Regions from separate parts of the Dietzia papillomatosis NBRC 105045 genome, predicted to be linked through region 2. Evidence: predicted binding sites of a transcription regulator. Region 2 holds the regulator's gene; the other holds the start of a gene.
The links. The regulator LexA, encoded in region 2, represses DNA repair genes until DNA is damaged. The targets are predictions, from matches to a motif close to CGAACANNTGTTCG.
Positions count from the first base shown of each region.

Region 1 (7,361 bases), on a different contig from region 2:
CCCGGAGGCGTTCGCCGACTACATCGAGTTCCGCCAGGCCAATCCGACCGCGACCAACGCGGAGGCGCTGGAGTCCATCGGGGAGGAGCCGTACTCGATCTCCACTGCACCGTTCAAGACCGGCCGCAGCGATACCCGCGACCAGAACAACACCATCGAGACCGCGTCAGCTAACTGACGGTTCTCCCGGTATCACGCGAAGGATTTCTGAACGATGAGCGCAACAGTACGAATCTTCGACGCACTGTTTATCTTCCTGGCCTTCCTGGCCATCGCGTACGGGTACCTCACCGGTACGTCGCGGACGGGCGTCGAGTGGGTCGGAACCACGGCCCTCGTGCTCTCGGCCGGCCTGAGCCTGCTGATCGGGGGTTACCTCCGCTTCGTGGCGCGGCGTATCAGCACGCTGCCCGAGGACTACGAGGAGGCTGAGGTCTCCGACGGTGCCGGTGAGCTGGGCTTCTTCAGCCCGCACAGCTTCTGGCCGTTCCTGCTGGCCTTCTCGGTTTTCGTGGTCGGCTACGGGGCGGCGTTCTGGAACTGGTGGGTGCTCATCGGCGGCGCCGTCGCGCTGGTGATCACCGCCTGCGGCCTGGTCTTCGAGTACCACTGGGGTCGCGAGAAGCACTGACCCACTGATCGCCTTCCGCCGGGGCCCGGCGTCGCTGTCCGCGACGTCGGGCCCCGGCGCTTTTCGTCGCGCGCTGACGGCCGGCGCCGTCTAGAAGGGCGGTGGGTCGGTGTCGGTGGTGGGGTGGCCGGTTGTGGGTGGGGGTGTGGTGGTGTTGGCGGCGCGTTCGGCGGCCAGGCGTCGGGCGCGTCGGAGCCAGTGGGTGGCTTGTGGTCGGGGGTCGAGCCAGGGCCGGCGGGGTGGGGCGTCGTCCGTGGGGTTTGGGTCCGGGTCGAGGTCGCGTTGGCGCCAGCGGGCCAGGGGGCCTGTGGGGTGGGTGGTCAGGGTGTGGCCGGTGTCGGTGGTCACGGTCAGGGTGCCGTCGGGGGCGAGGTGGTAGTGCCAGCCGTGGAAGGTTTTGAACCGGTGGTGTTGGCGGCACATGCTGGCGAGGTTGGCTTCGATGGTCAGGCCGCCGCTGTCGGGGTCGGTGTGGTTGAAGGGGCGGATGTGATCGATGTCGCAGTCCTGGGCGGGGACGGAGCAGCCGGGGTGGCGGCAGGTGCCGTCGCGTAGGCGGATGCGGTGGGCCAGTCGGTCGCTGATGCGGTAGCGGTGGGCGTGGTGGGGGTTGTCTGTGGCGCCGGGCGCGGTGTCGGGCACGGTGATGGTCGCGCCGGTGCTGCGGGTGAGTAGTTCGATGAGGGCGTCGATGGTGGCCGGGCCGCCTCGGGGGAGGTAGACCTCGGGTTCGCCGTCGGGGCCGGGGGGTGCGAGCACGGTGATGGTGGGGCGGATCTGGGTGGCCGGCGGGCGGTGACCGGCGCCCGCGGCAGTGCCTGCGCCCGCGCTCGTACCCGCGCCCCTGCGTGCGTCTATGTCGGTGTCGGTGTCGGGGTGGCCGAGGAGGGCGGCGACGAGGGCGTCGGCGCGTAGTTCGTCCATGCTGCGGATGGTGTCGGTGTCGAGGGTGTGGGCGCCGTGGCGGCGGGTGGTCTCGACGCGGGTGCGGGTGTCGCGGTGGCGTTGGTCGGTGGCCCTGGTCTGCAGCAGGGTGTGGATGGCGAAGGCTTCGGTGGCGGTGAGGTGGGCGGTGAGGTCGGCCATGCCGTCTGGGCCGCGGCGCAGGGTGACGCGGCGTTCGCGGACCGCGGCGGTGCGGCGCAGGCGTACGCCGTGGGGGTCGTGGGCGCCGATGATGCGGTCGGTGCGGGACAGGATCGCGTCGCGTCCGGGGCGCCTGCCGGCGGCGAGGGCGGCCAGGAGCCAGTCGATGACCTCGCGGTGAACGGCGTCGCGGTGCAGTGAGTCCACGGTGCGCATGTGGCGTGCGAGCAGGGTGGCGGTGGCTTCGTCGAGGTGGCCGGTGTCCATGGCCTCGACGAGACCGGGGAACTTGGTGACCAGGGTGATGGCCAGGGTGAGCAGGCTGCGGGCGCGGTTGTGGTGCACGCCGTAGGCGGCGACGATCTCACTTGTGGCGATGGTCAGCGGGTCGATGACGGCGTGTTCGGGGCGTTGGTCCAGGCCGGGGCCGTAGCCGGCGGCGATGTCGCGCAGTTCCTGTTCCTCGCGGCAGGTGGCCCACAGGTCGTGGCAGGCGCGCAGTCGGGCAGCGGCCGCGCGATTCTCGGCGTGCAGTGCCGCCAGGGCTGCGGAGCTGGCGGCGGTGACGGCGGGACTGCCGGCCACCGCTCCGGCATCATCCCCGGTAGTCGTCTCCCGCATGTGCACCCCCTCGGGCGGGCGAGTGCCGCACCCCGTATCGCTCGTGTGTTCGATTGAGGGAACACTAGCAAGGGGGTCCGACATGAGGCTCTCAACTGGGAAGACCGGCGACCGGCGCTGGTCGGTGGGAGGGTGAGACCGTGTTGGACACGGGTGCCGTCGTCTCGGTGAGTTGGTGGGCGATCATCCCGCTCATCGTCGTCGGCTCGGTGCTCCACTTCGTCTACGACTGGAGCGGGCACAACCGGGTCGTGGCCGTGTTCGCCGCGGTCAACGAGAGTTACTGGGAGCACATCAAGATCGCCGCCTGGCCGACCATGGTGTTGTACGCGGCCCTCTTCGTGCTCGGCGGCGCCTCGCAGCCGTCTTTCGTGCCCGCGGCCACTGTCGCCCTCTATTCGATCCCGGTGACGATGATCGGGGTGGTCTTCGTCTACAAGGCCGTCGCAGGTCGCAATGTGCTGTGGGTGGACATCGCCGTGTTCGGCCTGTGCATTGCGCTCGCCCAGGTGATCTTCGTGTGCCTGCTCAGCGGACTGGAGGCGGACGTCCTCGTCGTCGTCCTCTCGGTTTTCTACCTGGTGGGCATCGTCGCCGCCTACGTGGTGTTCACCCTGAGGCCCCCCGCCGAACCCGACGTCTTTATCGATCCCATCACATACAGATACGGGGTCGAGGGGTACGCCGACTACGAGGCCGCACCCGGGGACTGACGGGCAGAGGGAGTCCGTCGGACGACTCGGGCCCCGTCCGCGGGGGGCGGACGGGGCCCGACGGAGCCAGGGGGGTCGTGGGACCTACAGGCCCATGTCCTTGGCGATGATGGACTTCATGACCTCGTTGGTGCCACCGTAGATGCGGTTGACGCGGTTGTCCGAGTACAGGCGGGCGATCGGATACTCGTTCATGAAGCCGTAGCCGCCGTGCAGCTGGAGGCAACGGTCGATGACCTCGGCGGCGACCTCGGTGCAGAACAGCTTGGCCGAGGCCGCCTCGGCGGCGGTGAGCTCGCCCTCGTCCAGCGCCTCGAGGGCGCGGTCCGCGACGGCCTGCGCGGCGTCGACCTTGGCCTGGCACGCGGCCAGCTCGAACTTGGTGTTCTGGAACGAGGCCACCTCCTTGCCGAAGACCGTGCGCTGCTGCGTGTACTCCTTGGCGAACCGCACGGCGGCCGCGGCCTGGGCGTACGCACCGTAGGCGATGCCCCAGCGCTCGGACGGCAGGTTCTGCCCGAGGTAGTAGAAGCCGCGGTTCTCTTCGCCGAGCAGGTCCTCGACCGGGACCTTGACGTCGGTGAAGGACAGCTCGGCTGTGTCGGAGGTCTTGAGTCCGACCTTGTCGAGCTTGCGGCCCACCGCGTAGCCCTCGAGCTTGGTGTCGACGGCGAGCAGCGAGATGCCGAAGCGGCGGTCGTCCTCACGCGGGGGAGCGGTACGGCAGGCCACGATCACGCGGTCGGCGTGGACGCCGCCGGTGATGAACGTCTTGGCACCGTTGAGAACGTAGTGGGTGCCGTCCTCCGAGAGCTTGGCGGTGCTCTTCATGCCGGCCAGGTCCGACCCGGTGCCGGGCTCGGTCATGGCCAGCGCCCACATCTCCTCGCCCGAGACGAACTTGGGCAGGTAGCGCTGCTTCTGCTCCTCGGTCGCCAGGGCCTTGATGTAGGGGAGCCCGAGCAGTACGTGGACACCCGAGCCGCCGAAGTCCACGCCGGCGCGGGCGGTCTCCTCGGACTGGATGGCCTCGAACTTGTGGGAATTGATCCCCGCGCCGCCGTACTCCTCGTCGACGTTGATGCCGAACAGGCCGAGGTCGGCGAGCTTGTAGTAGAACTCACGCGGGACGATGCCGGCCTCGAACCACTCCTGGAAGTGGGGGGTCACCTCGGACTCGATGAAGTCACGGAGGGTCTGGCGGAAGGCCTCGTGGTCTTCGTTGAACACAGTGCGGCGCAAGGGCGTGCCTTTCCGTTGGACGTTCTGCTCCGGTGGCAGGCCACCGTGGAGGGGAGCGGAGCGTCGGGTTGGTGTACTCCTACTGGTGAGTAGCCTACAAGAATTCGAACTCTCTGACCCGTCCGCCGGCCCATCCGACGCCGCGACGTCACCCCGTCGGCGGAGTGAATTCCAGGCCGTCGTCGGCGATCAGCCTGATCGGCCCGGTCACCTCACGTCCGGTGACCCGCTCGCCACGCTGGGTCACCGCCACCACGCCCTCCTCGCGGAGGTCGAACGCGACCTCCCGGGCGACGGGCATGAGGTCGCGCCAATGATCCCCACCCGCCACCCGGGCCGCATCCGACGGGCAGATCGACCCCTGGCCGCGCGAGCGCAGGAGCGTCCTGATCGTCGCGGCCAGTCGATCGCGTGTCCCCTCCCGGGTGGGTGCCCACCACGGGTCGCCGCGCTCACCGAGCGCGACCTTGGCGTCGTGCACCATCACCCGGGCGGCATCGCCTTCGGTCTTGACCAGCCGGCGACCGGTCATCAGTGCCCGGACGAGCTCCGAGCGGAGCTTATCGGGGATGGACGGATCCGTCGCGCGCCACCGCCGGCCCCCGACCACGATGTGTCGACCGTCCTCGGTGTGCTCCACGCCGGCGCCGGTGCTGTCGTCTCGATCGGTCACACCCAGATCCTGCACCGCCTCCCCCTCCTTCCCCACCGATCGGCGATCGAGGGTGTCGCACACCGCGCCGGTGTTAGGGTCACGGCAGGAACTGGAACGTGTTCCACCAGAGCTGGATGATGATGAGGGGCTGCCGTGACGGCGCAGGACAACACATTCGACGCGGAATTCGACGTGGTGGTCGTGGGGTCGGGGGTGGCAGCCCTCTTCGGTGCCGCGACCGCCGCCGCCCGGGGTCTGTCGACCTGCCTGATCGAGAAGACCGACCGCTTCGGGGGGACCTCCGCGTACTCCGGCGGCGCCGTGTGGCTCCCTGGAAACTCCGTCCTCGCCCGGGACGGGGTCGAGGACTCCGTCGAGCGGGGGCGCACCTACTTCCGCGCCGTGGTGGGGGACCGCACCGCCGCCGACGTCCAGGACGCGTTCCTCAACACCGGGCCGCAGGTCGTCGAGTTCCTGCAGGACGAGCTGGGCATCCCGACCCGCTTCCAGGCCTTCCCCGACTACTTCGACGCCCCGGGGCGCCAGGAACTCGGCCGGAGCATCTACCCCAAGCCCATCAAGGGCGAGGAGGTCGGCGACCGGGCGACCGACATCCGTCCGCCGGTTCCGGCTGACCAGTTCGGCGCGGACGAGGACACCACGAAGCTCGAGGGCGGCAGGGCCTGGGTGGCGCGACTCGTACTCGCACTCGACGCGATGGGCACCGCGGAGACCCGACTGAACACCGCCGCCGAGGAACTGGTCCGTGACGACGACGGACGTGTCGTCGGGGTGGTCGTGAACGGTGCCTCCGGCCGGCAGGTGCTGGGCGCACGCCGTGGGGTACTGGTCGCCGCCGGCGGTTTCGAACGGTCGGCGGACCTCCGCCGCCGCTGGCAGGACATGCCCACCGCCGACTGGTCCTCGTCGCACCCCGCCACGGGCTCGGGAGACGCCGTCCGCATGTTCGAGCAGGTCGGCGCGGAGCTGGACCTGCTCGACCAGTCCTGGTGGTGCCCCGCCACGCTGTTCCCCAACGGGCACGCCGCTTTCACCCTGGGCTTCCGCTCCGGGATCATCGTCGACGGCACCGGCCGGCGATTCGCCAACGAACTGCTGCCGTACGACCAGATGGGGCGCAAGATGCACGCCCGCATGGCCGACGGGGCCGGTGACGACTTCTGGCTGGTGTTCGACGACGCCGAGGCCGGCGGCTACCCGGCCATCTGTATCCCCGCACCCGAGCCCGACGCGTTGCGCGGTGCCGGCCTGTGGCACACCGCGGGATCCGTCGAGGAACTGGCCGAGGCCACCGGACTCGATCCCGCCGCGTTGCGCGAGAGCGTGGACCGGTTCAACGGCTTCGCCGAGCGGGGCCGCGACGCCGACTTCGCCCGCGGGGAGGACCCGTACGGTCGCTTTTTCCTGGGTGCCTCCACGGCCGAGCAGTGCCTGCGTCCCGTGGGCGGGGACCGACTCCACGCCGTCCGCCTGGTCCTCGGTGACCTCGGCACCAAGGGCGGTGCGGTGATCGACGCGAACGGCGCCGCGCTCGACGCGGACGGACGTCCCATCCCGGGTCTCTACGCCGCCGGCAACTCGTCCGCGTCGGTGTCCGGGGAGGCCTACCCCGGGCCGGGCGTCCCGCTCGGCTCCGGGATGACGATGGCGTTCCGCGCCGTGGCCGACATGGCCGGGGAGCCGCTGCAGATCGCGCCCTGAATCGGGACGCGGGGGCGAGTCGCGCGGGCGGGCCGCGGGGGCCGGCCGGCCCCCGCGGGGCTGCTCTCCGCGGCCGCCGAGCCGGGTCCGGCCAGCGTCAGCGGCCGGCCCAGCGGAGGAAGTCAGCGACCGGGATGACCGGCGTACCCCACCGCTGGGCGGCCCGTGACTTGGTCGACTGGCTGCCCGGTTCGGCGATCACCAGCGCGTCGCAGCGGGACTTGGTCACCGCGGACACCAGTTCGAGGCCGCGTCGGCGAGCCATGCCCTCCATCTCGTTCCGAGCCACCACCGTACCGTCCCGGTCGAGGGCACTGCCGCTGAAGCACACGCGCGCCCCGGGGCGCAGCACCTCGGCCACGTCGACCGCCGGCGCGGCCTCCAGCCCGCGCGTGAGATCCGAGCCCACCACCTCGGAGGCCAGCCGAAGCCTGTCGAGCAGTGCAGCGGTCATCGGCACCCGCTGCGCGGCGCGACGGATCTGGTCGGCCACGAGCCCGCGCGCCCCGACCACGAGGTCGCGGTCGCCGGTGTTGACCACCTCGTCGTCGTCGCCAGCACCCGGGTGGCCACCGCGGTGCGGTGGGTCGAGTAGTGCCGCCGACACCTCCGCGCTGATGCGCAGCATCGCCGACAACTGGGGGAGTGACGCCGGGGAAGGTGGGTGGACGTCGCCGTCGCGGGTGAGAAG
Region 1 is NZ_BCSL01000004.1:13,438-20,798, forward strand. Features, by position in the region: gene ctaC (aa3-type cytochrome oxidase subunit II) at 1-178, shown strand, start outside; gene DPA01S_RS02115 (cytochrome c oxidase subunit 4) at 215-631, shown strand; gene DPA01S_RS02120 (HNH endonuclease signature motif containing protein) at 722-2,338, opposite strand; gene DPA01S_RS02125 (DUF6512 family protein) at 2,479-3,051, shown strand; gene DPA01S_RS02130 (acyl-CoA dehydrogenase family protein) at 3,136-4,293, opposite strand; gene DPA01S_RS02135 (DUF3253 domain-containing protein) at 4,442-4,966, opposite strand; gene DPA01S_RS02140 (FAD-dependent oxidoreductase) at 5,102-6,670, shown strand; gene DPA01S_RS02145 (AAA family ATPase) at 6,768-7,361, opposite strand, start outside.
Region 1: DPA01S_RS02120 (HNH endonuclease signature motif containing protein) is a predicted target of LexA. The motif match lies at 2,377-2,390, and genes of this name have one in related genera.

Region 2 (7,361 bases):
CGATGCAGGCGGCGAGATTCACCGACGTGCGGCGCTCCTCGTCCATGATGCCGACCTTGAGAGTGTTGGTCGGCAGGCCGAGGAGCTTCTCGACGCGGCCGAACAGCTCGGTGGTGAACGCGACCTCGTCGGGCCCGTGCTGCTTGGGCTTGACGATGTAGATCGACCCGCTGCGGCTGTTGCCGCGCTCGTTGCCCTCCGCGATCCCGTGCATGCCCGCCAGCGCGGTGATCAGCGCGTCGAGGATCCCCTCGGGGAGCTCGTTGCCCTCGGCGTCCAGGACCGCGGGGTTCGTCATGAGATGGCCGACGTTGCGGACGAACAGCATCGAGCGCCCGTGGAGGCGGACCTCCCCGGAGCCGTCCGGAGAGGTGTAGACGCGGTCGTCGTTGAGGACGCGGGTGAACGTCTTGCCGCCCTTGCTGATCTCCTCGGAGAGGTCACCCTTCATCAGGCCGAGCCAGTTGCGGTAGCCGAGCGTCTTGTCCTCGGCGTCGACAGCGGCGACGGAGTCCTCGAAGTCCATGATCGTCGTGACGGCGGACTCGAGGACCACGTCCTTGACCCCGGCCGCGTCCGTCGATCCGATGGGGGAGTCCGGGTCGATCTGGATGTCGATGTGCAGTCCGTTGTTGCGCAGCAGCACCGAGGAGGGGCTGGCGGCATCCCCGAGGTATCCCACGAACTTCTCCGGGTCGGCCAGTCCGGTGGTCGCGCCGTCCGCGAGCGTGACCCGCAGCGCGCCGTCCACGACCGCGTACCCGGTGGTCCCCACGTGGCTGCCGGAGGCCAACGGCGCCGCGTCGTCGAGGAACTCACGAGCCCACTCGATCACCTTGTCGCCACGGACCTTGTTGTAGGAGTCGCCCTGCTCGGCGCCATCGGTCTCGGGGATGGCGTCGGTGCCGTAGAGGGCGTCGTAGAGCGAACCCCAACGGGCGTTGCCCGCGTTGATGGCGAACCGCGCGTTGGTGACCGGCACCACGAGCTGCGGACCGGCGACGGTCGCGATCTCCGCGTCGACGTTCTCCGTGGTGACCGAGACCGACTCGGGCTCGGGCACGAGGTAACCGATCTCGCGGAGGAACTCCTTGTACGCCCCCTGGTCGATCGGCGCCGGGTTCTCGTGGTGCCACGCGTCGATCTTCGACTGCAGGTCGTCCCGCACCGCGAGCAGCTCGCGGTTCCGGGGACCCAGGTCGGCGAAGATCTCGGAGGCACCGGCCCAGAACGCGTCGGGGTCGACCCCTGTGCCCGGGATCGCCTGGGTGTTGACGAAGTCGTAGAGGACCTCGTCGACCTGGATACCGCCGACGGTGATGCGTTCGGACATCGATGCTCTCCTCAGGTAGGGGATCGTTCTCCCGACCGACTCTAATGTCCTCGTCGTGGCGCTTCATCCGCTATTTCCGCAGTGCGGAACGCCGGTCGGCCGCGAGTACGATCACGACATGACCCTGGACCACAACACGCCGACGGCCACCGACGGCATCGCCTTCCTCAAGGGCCACGGCACCCTCAACGATTTCGTGATCCTGCCCGATGACCACGCCGAGCTCGACCTCGACGAGACGCTGGTCCGCGCGCTCTGCGATCGACGCGGCGGGATTGGTGCCGACGGGATCCTCCGGATCGCCACCGCCGGCGCCCTCGTCGATCGCGGGGTCCTTCCCGCGCTACCGGACGGGGTCGACCCCGCGGACTGGTTCATGGACTACCGCAACGCGGACGGTTCGATCGCCGAGATGTGCGGCAACGGAGTCCGGGTGTTCGCCCACGCTCTGGTGGCCACGCACCGGGCCGACATCGGAACGATCGCCATCGGCACGCGTTCCGGGCCGCGGCCCGCGACGATTGTGTCCCGCTCCGGCGACGACGCCGTGGTCCGGGTCGACATGGGCGAGCCGCGACTGCTCGGACTCTCCTCGGCAGAACTCGGCGGCCGCACCTTCGCGGGCGTGGCCGTCGACATGGGTAACCCCCACCTGGCCTGCGTCGTGCCCGGGCTGGACGCCGCGGCTCTGGCCGCCCTGCCGGTCGCCGACCCCCCGACCTTCGATCGCGACTTCTTCCCACACGGTGTCAACGTGGAGATCGCCACGCCCCTGACCGGGGGCCGGGTGACCATGCGCGTGCACGAACGGGGAGCGGGGGAGACGATGTCATGCGGGACCGGCATCGTGGCGACGGCGGTCGCCGCACTGGCCGACGCCGGACGCGGCAGCGGAGACGTCGTCGTGGCGGTACCGGGCGGGGAGGTCGAGGTCCACCTGGCCGACGGCGGTTCGACCCTCACCGGTCCGTCCGCGCTCGTCGCCAGCGGCCGGTTCCACGGCGGTGCGTATCACACGCCCGCATACGCGACACACGCGGCCCCGATGTGAGATGATGCTGGGGAATGACTATTGATCACACGGCCGTTGAGCGGCCGACACGCGACCTCGATCCATCCATCGGCGAACTGCAGCTCGAGGAGAGATCCTCGCTGCGCCGGGTGGCGGGTCTGTCAACCGAACTCCAGGACGTCAACGACGCCGAGTACCGCCAGCTCCGACTGGAGCGGGTCGTACTGGTCGGCGTGTGGACCGAGGGGTCCGCAGCCCAGGCGGACGCCGCGATGGCGGAGCTCGCCCAGCTCGCCGAGACGGCGGGCTCCGAGGTCTGCGACGCTCTCATCCAGCGCCGCGACAAGCCGGACGCGGCGACCTTCATCGGCTCGGGAAAGGTGAGCGTTCTCAAGGACGTCATTGCCGCGACGGGTGCCGACACCGTCATCTGCGACGGTGAGCTCACCCCGGGTCAGCTCCTGGCGCTGGAGAAGGCGGTCAACGTCAAGGTCATCGACCGGACGGCGCTGATCCTCGACATCTTCGCCCAGCACGCGACCAGTCGCGAGGGCAAGGCGCAGGTCTCCCTGGCGCAGATGGAATACATGCTCCCCCGTCTCCGCGGGTGGGGCGAATCGCTCTCCCGCCAGGCGGGTGGCCGGGCCGGCAGTAACGGCGGCGTCGGTCTCCGTGGCCCCGGTGAGACGAAGATCGAGACCGACAGGCGCCGCATCCGCGAGCGGATGGCGAAGCTGCGTCGCGAGATCAAGGGCATGAAGCAGTCCCGCGACACCAAGCGCTACCGCAGGCGCGCCACGCCCGTTCCGTCGATCGCTATTGCCGGATACACCAACGCCGGCAAGTCGAGCCTGCTGAACCGGATCACCGGTGCCGGCGTCCTCGTGCAGAACGCGCTGTTCGCCACCCTCGATCCCACCACCCGCCGCGCCGACCTCCCCGACGGGCGATCGGTCGTGTTCACCGACACGGTCGGCTTCGTCCGACACCTGCCCACGCAGTTGGTCGAGGCGTTCCGATCCACGCTCGAGGAGGTGGTCGACTCCGAGTTGTTGCTCCACGTCGTGGACGGTTCGGACGCGTTCCCCCTTCGCCAGATCGAGGCGGTCCGCAAGGTGATCAACGAGGTGGTGGAGGAGCAGAACGCCGAACGCCCCCGCGAGTTGGTGGTCATCAACAAGATCGACGCGGCCGACCCGGTGGTGCTCACCGAGCTGCACCACGCACTGCCGGACGCGGTGTTCGTCTCGGCGGCCACGGGGCAGGGTGTCGACGAGCTGCTCGAACGGATCGTGCAGATCGTGGCCTCCGGTGACCGGGAGATGATTCTCGAGGTCCCGTACACCCGGGGTGACGTGGTCGCACGAGTCCACACGGAGGGCGCGGTCGTCGAGGAGGAGCACACCGACCGTGGTACTCGCCTGGTGGTCCGGCTGCCCGCCTCGGTGGCCGGTGAGCTCGGCGAATTCGTCTCGGACAGCAGTACGCGCGACGGGGCCGCCTGACCGGCCCCTGCGACGACGACGCCGCCTGACCCGATCGATCCCGGGCAGGCGGCGTTGTCGTCGAGGGCCGGTTCAGAGCTTGCGGAACACCGTGACGACCTTGCCCAGGATCGTGGCGTGCTCGCCCGGGATGGGACTGAAGGACGGGTTGTGGGGCAGGAGCCAGACCCCGGTGGAGTCCTTGCGGAAGGTCTTCACGGTCGCCTCGCCGTCGATCATCGCGGCGACGATATCGCCGTTGTCCGCTACGTTCTGCCGCCGCACCACGACGTAGTCACCGTCGCAGATCGCCGCGTCGATCATCGACTCACCGACCACTCTGAGCATGAACAGGTCCCCGGACCCGACGAGGTCGGTAGGGAGGGGGAAGACCTCCTCCACGGCCTGCTCGGCCAGGATGGGGCCACCCGCCGCGATCCGGCCGAGGACCGGGACGTAGACCGGCTCGACCGCTCCGCTCGGACGTCGGACCTCGCTGGTGGGCGACCGGCGACCCCGGGTCTTCTGCCCGGGCACCCCGTGGACGTCGACAGCCCGCGGCTTGTGCGGATCCCGCGTCAGGAACCCCTTCTTCTCCAGGGTCCGCAGCTGGTGCGCTACCGACGACGTCGATTGCAGGCCCACCGCGTCCCCGATCTCGCGGATGCTCGGCGGATAGCCGCGCTCCTTGACCGTGTCGTGGATGTGCAGCAGCACACTCTTCTGGCGGTCTGTCAGTGAGTCGAAGTCGGGCTTCGGCATCTCGGGTCCCTTCGGCGAATGGATGTTCGACGTCGTCATCTGTGTACACCCTATCGCCCCCGAGCGGGGAGCGCCACACACATGTTCGAAGTTTTTCGTCGCGGGATGGTGACCGTGTCGCAGTCGCGTGATACAACTCTAGGCGTATCGGGATTCGAACAGACGTACACAGAGATCCATACGGATGTGCGAATCCGTTTCGCACACCGTATCGAGCAGGGAGTGGACATGACCATTCTGGAGATGCACTCGCACACCGACTCCACCGCGCGGTGGACGGAGATCTGCGCGGCAGAGCACCGCGCACCCGCACAAAGCGCGGACGGTGTCCGCCGGGATCCCGACCGGTCCGGTGAGCGTCAGACCCGTGGGCGTACCGGGACCCGACCCGGCGCGCGGCCGGTGGGCCGTCGCGACTCCGCCTCGCCCAACCGCGGCGCCTCCGCCGACCGGGTCGCCACCCTCGCACCGGCGCCCTCCCGCACACCGGCTCCGCGGCGGATCGTCCAGGCCCGCCCGGTGGCGTCCGACAGTGTGCGCGCCTGCCGCGTCGAGTCGTCGGCTCCGACCCGTGTCGTCGATGACGTGCCCGCCTGGGCACTCCTGGCCTGCGGCATCGCCTTCGGGATACTCATGCTCCTGGCCGTGGCGTTCCTCGGCGGGCCCGCCTACGCGTGACCGGCGCACCTGCCTCCTAGAATGAGTCGGGGACGGTGGTCAATCGTCCCCGCGTCCCGTGGTCCACGTCCCGGGAGGCGTGAAGTCCGGTCGACGAAGGGCCACACGGGAATGTACTGCCCTACATGCCACAACGAGGACTCCCGGGTGATCGACTCACGATCGGTCGACGAGGGTCAGGCCATCCGGCGCCGTCGGGAGTGCCCGGAGTGCGGGCACCGCTTCACGACGCTCGAGACGCCACTGCTGACGGTCCTCAAACGCAACGGCGTCACCGAGGCCTTCAGTCGCGACAAGGTGGTCCGGGGAGTTCGCCGGGCCTGCCAGGGCAGGTCGATCGATGAGGACGCCCTGCGGCGCCTCGCCCAGCAGGTCGAGGACACCGTCCGCGCTCGCGGCGCGTCCGAGGTGCCCGCCCACGAGATCGGTCTCGCGATCCTCGGCCCCCTCCAGGACCTCGACGAGGTGGGCTACCTACGCTTCGCCTCCGTCTACAAGCAGTTCAGTTCGGCCGACGACTTCGAACGCGAGATCATCGCACTCAGAGACCGCCGCGCGAGCCGCTGAGCCGCCGCGCGAACGTCTGACCCGCCGGGCGGTCAGCGCCGGGCACGGGGAGCGAGCGCGGACGCCACCGCCTTGTCGATGCGCTCGGCCGATACCGGGCGGGCCGTACCGAGGGACTGGGCGAACAGCCCCACCCTGTATTCGGCCAGCAACCACCGCAGCTCGCGGGCCGAGCGCGCGCCGCCGGGCCGACGGCGCAGAGCCGCGCACGCCTCCTCGACGGTCTCCTCCGACCGCGCCAACCGGGCTGTCAGATTCCGATGCCGGGCGGGGGACTTCTCCGCGAGATCGAGTCGGACACCGACCGCCTTCACGTGCCGCTCCAGGTGCGGCAGCACGTCGACCGGATGACGCGCCAGGAAACCCTTACCCACCAGGAACTCCAGTGACGGGGCCACCGCCTCGGCGACCTCGGCCGGGGCCTCCGTCACACGCACGGACACCTCCTGCGCCGCCACCAACGCCGGCACGACCGTCGAGATCGCGGACGCCACGGCCCCCGGCACCTCCGCCCTGGCGGCGTCCCGCAGTTCGGTGAACTCCGCCACCGTCAGCACCGGCACACCCTTTCGTCGCGCGATGATCCTGCCGCACGCCGCCAGGGCGGCGTCCGAGACCAATGCCTCGACGCCGCCGTGCGGGTACTGGGTCAGGGCCAGTCGCTGCTCGACCGGGCGACCGCGCAGGATCGAGGAGGCGGAGACGAGATCGGACGAGATGAGCGTGAGGACCGCCGACGCCTGCCTGGTCCGGCGTTCCTCCTCCGTCGCGCACGCGACCCGGTGGACGCCGTCCGCATCGACGCGCAGGGCGGGGTAGACCGTCACATCCACACCGTCCACCGTGCCGGTGACCGACGGGGCGAGATCCCCGATGGTGTCGGCACTCCACTGGCGGAACGGCCCGTCGTCGGGCACGAGCCGGGTGTTGAGGGTGGCGCGCACCTTGTCCTGCAAACGCGTCCGCAGCGCCGCCAAATCCGTTCCGGACGCGACGACCTTCTCGCCGTCGACCACCTCGAACCGCACCCGCAGGTGATCGGGGAGCTGCGCGGGGTCGAACTCCCGCGGGTCGACCGTCGTCCCGATCCGCGCGGACAGCGCCTGCGCCAGAGCCACCGGCAGAGGGGCGGAGCGCGGGGTGACGTCGCGGGCGAGCAGGGCGGCGTATTCCGCGGGCGGCGAGCAGAGCCGCCGGAGGTACTTGGGGAGGGTGCGCAGCATCTCCGTGTAGAGCTCCTCGCGGAGACCGGGGACCAACCACTCGAAACCGGCGGTGGTCACCGAGGACAGTTGCGGCAGCGGGATGCGGACGGTGATGCCGTCGGCGGCGCCACCCGGATCGAACTCGTAGTGCAGCTCGAACCGTCGGTCGCCCTGCTGCCAGAACGGCGGGAAGTCGCCCGCGTCGGGAGCGGCCTCCGAGGTGCGGATATCGGCGGGGGTCAACCGGATCGCGTCCGGGTCGCGGTGGCCGCGCTTCTTCCACCACGAGTCCAGGTGACGGCCCGAGGTGATGTCGCCGG
Region 2 is NZ_BCSL01000020.1:38,543-45,903, forward strand. Features, by position in the region: gene DPA01S_RS08920 (malate synthase G) at 1-1,333, opposite strand, end outside; gene dapF (diaminopimelate epimerase) at 1,452-2,384, shown strand; gene hflX (GTPase HflX) at 2,399-3,850, shown strand; gene lexA (transcriptional repressor LexA) at 3,923-4,591, opposite strand; gene DPA01S_RS08940 (hypothetical protein) at 4,820-5,269, shown strand; gene nrdR (transcriptional regulator NrdR) at 5,381-5,836, shown strand; gene hrpA (ATP-dependent RNA helicase HrpA) at 5,869-7,361, opposite strand, start outside.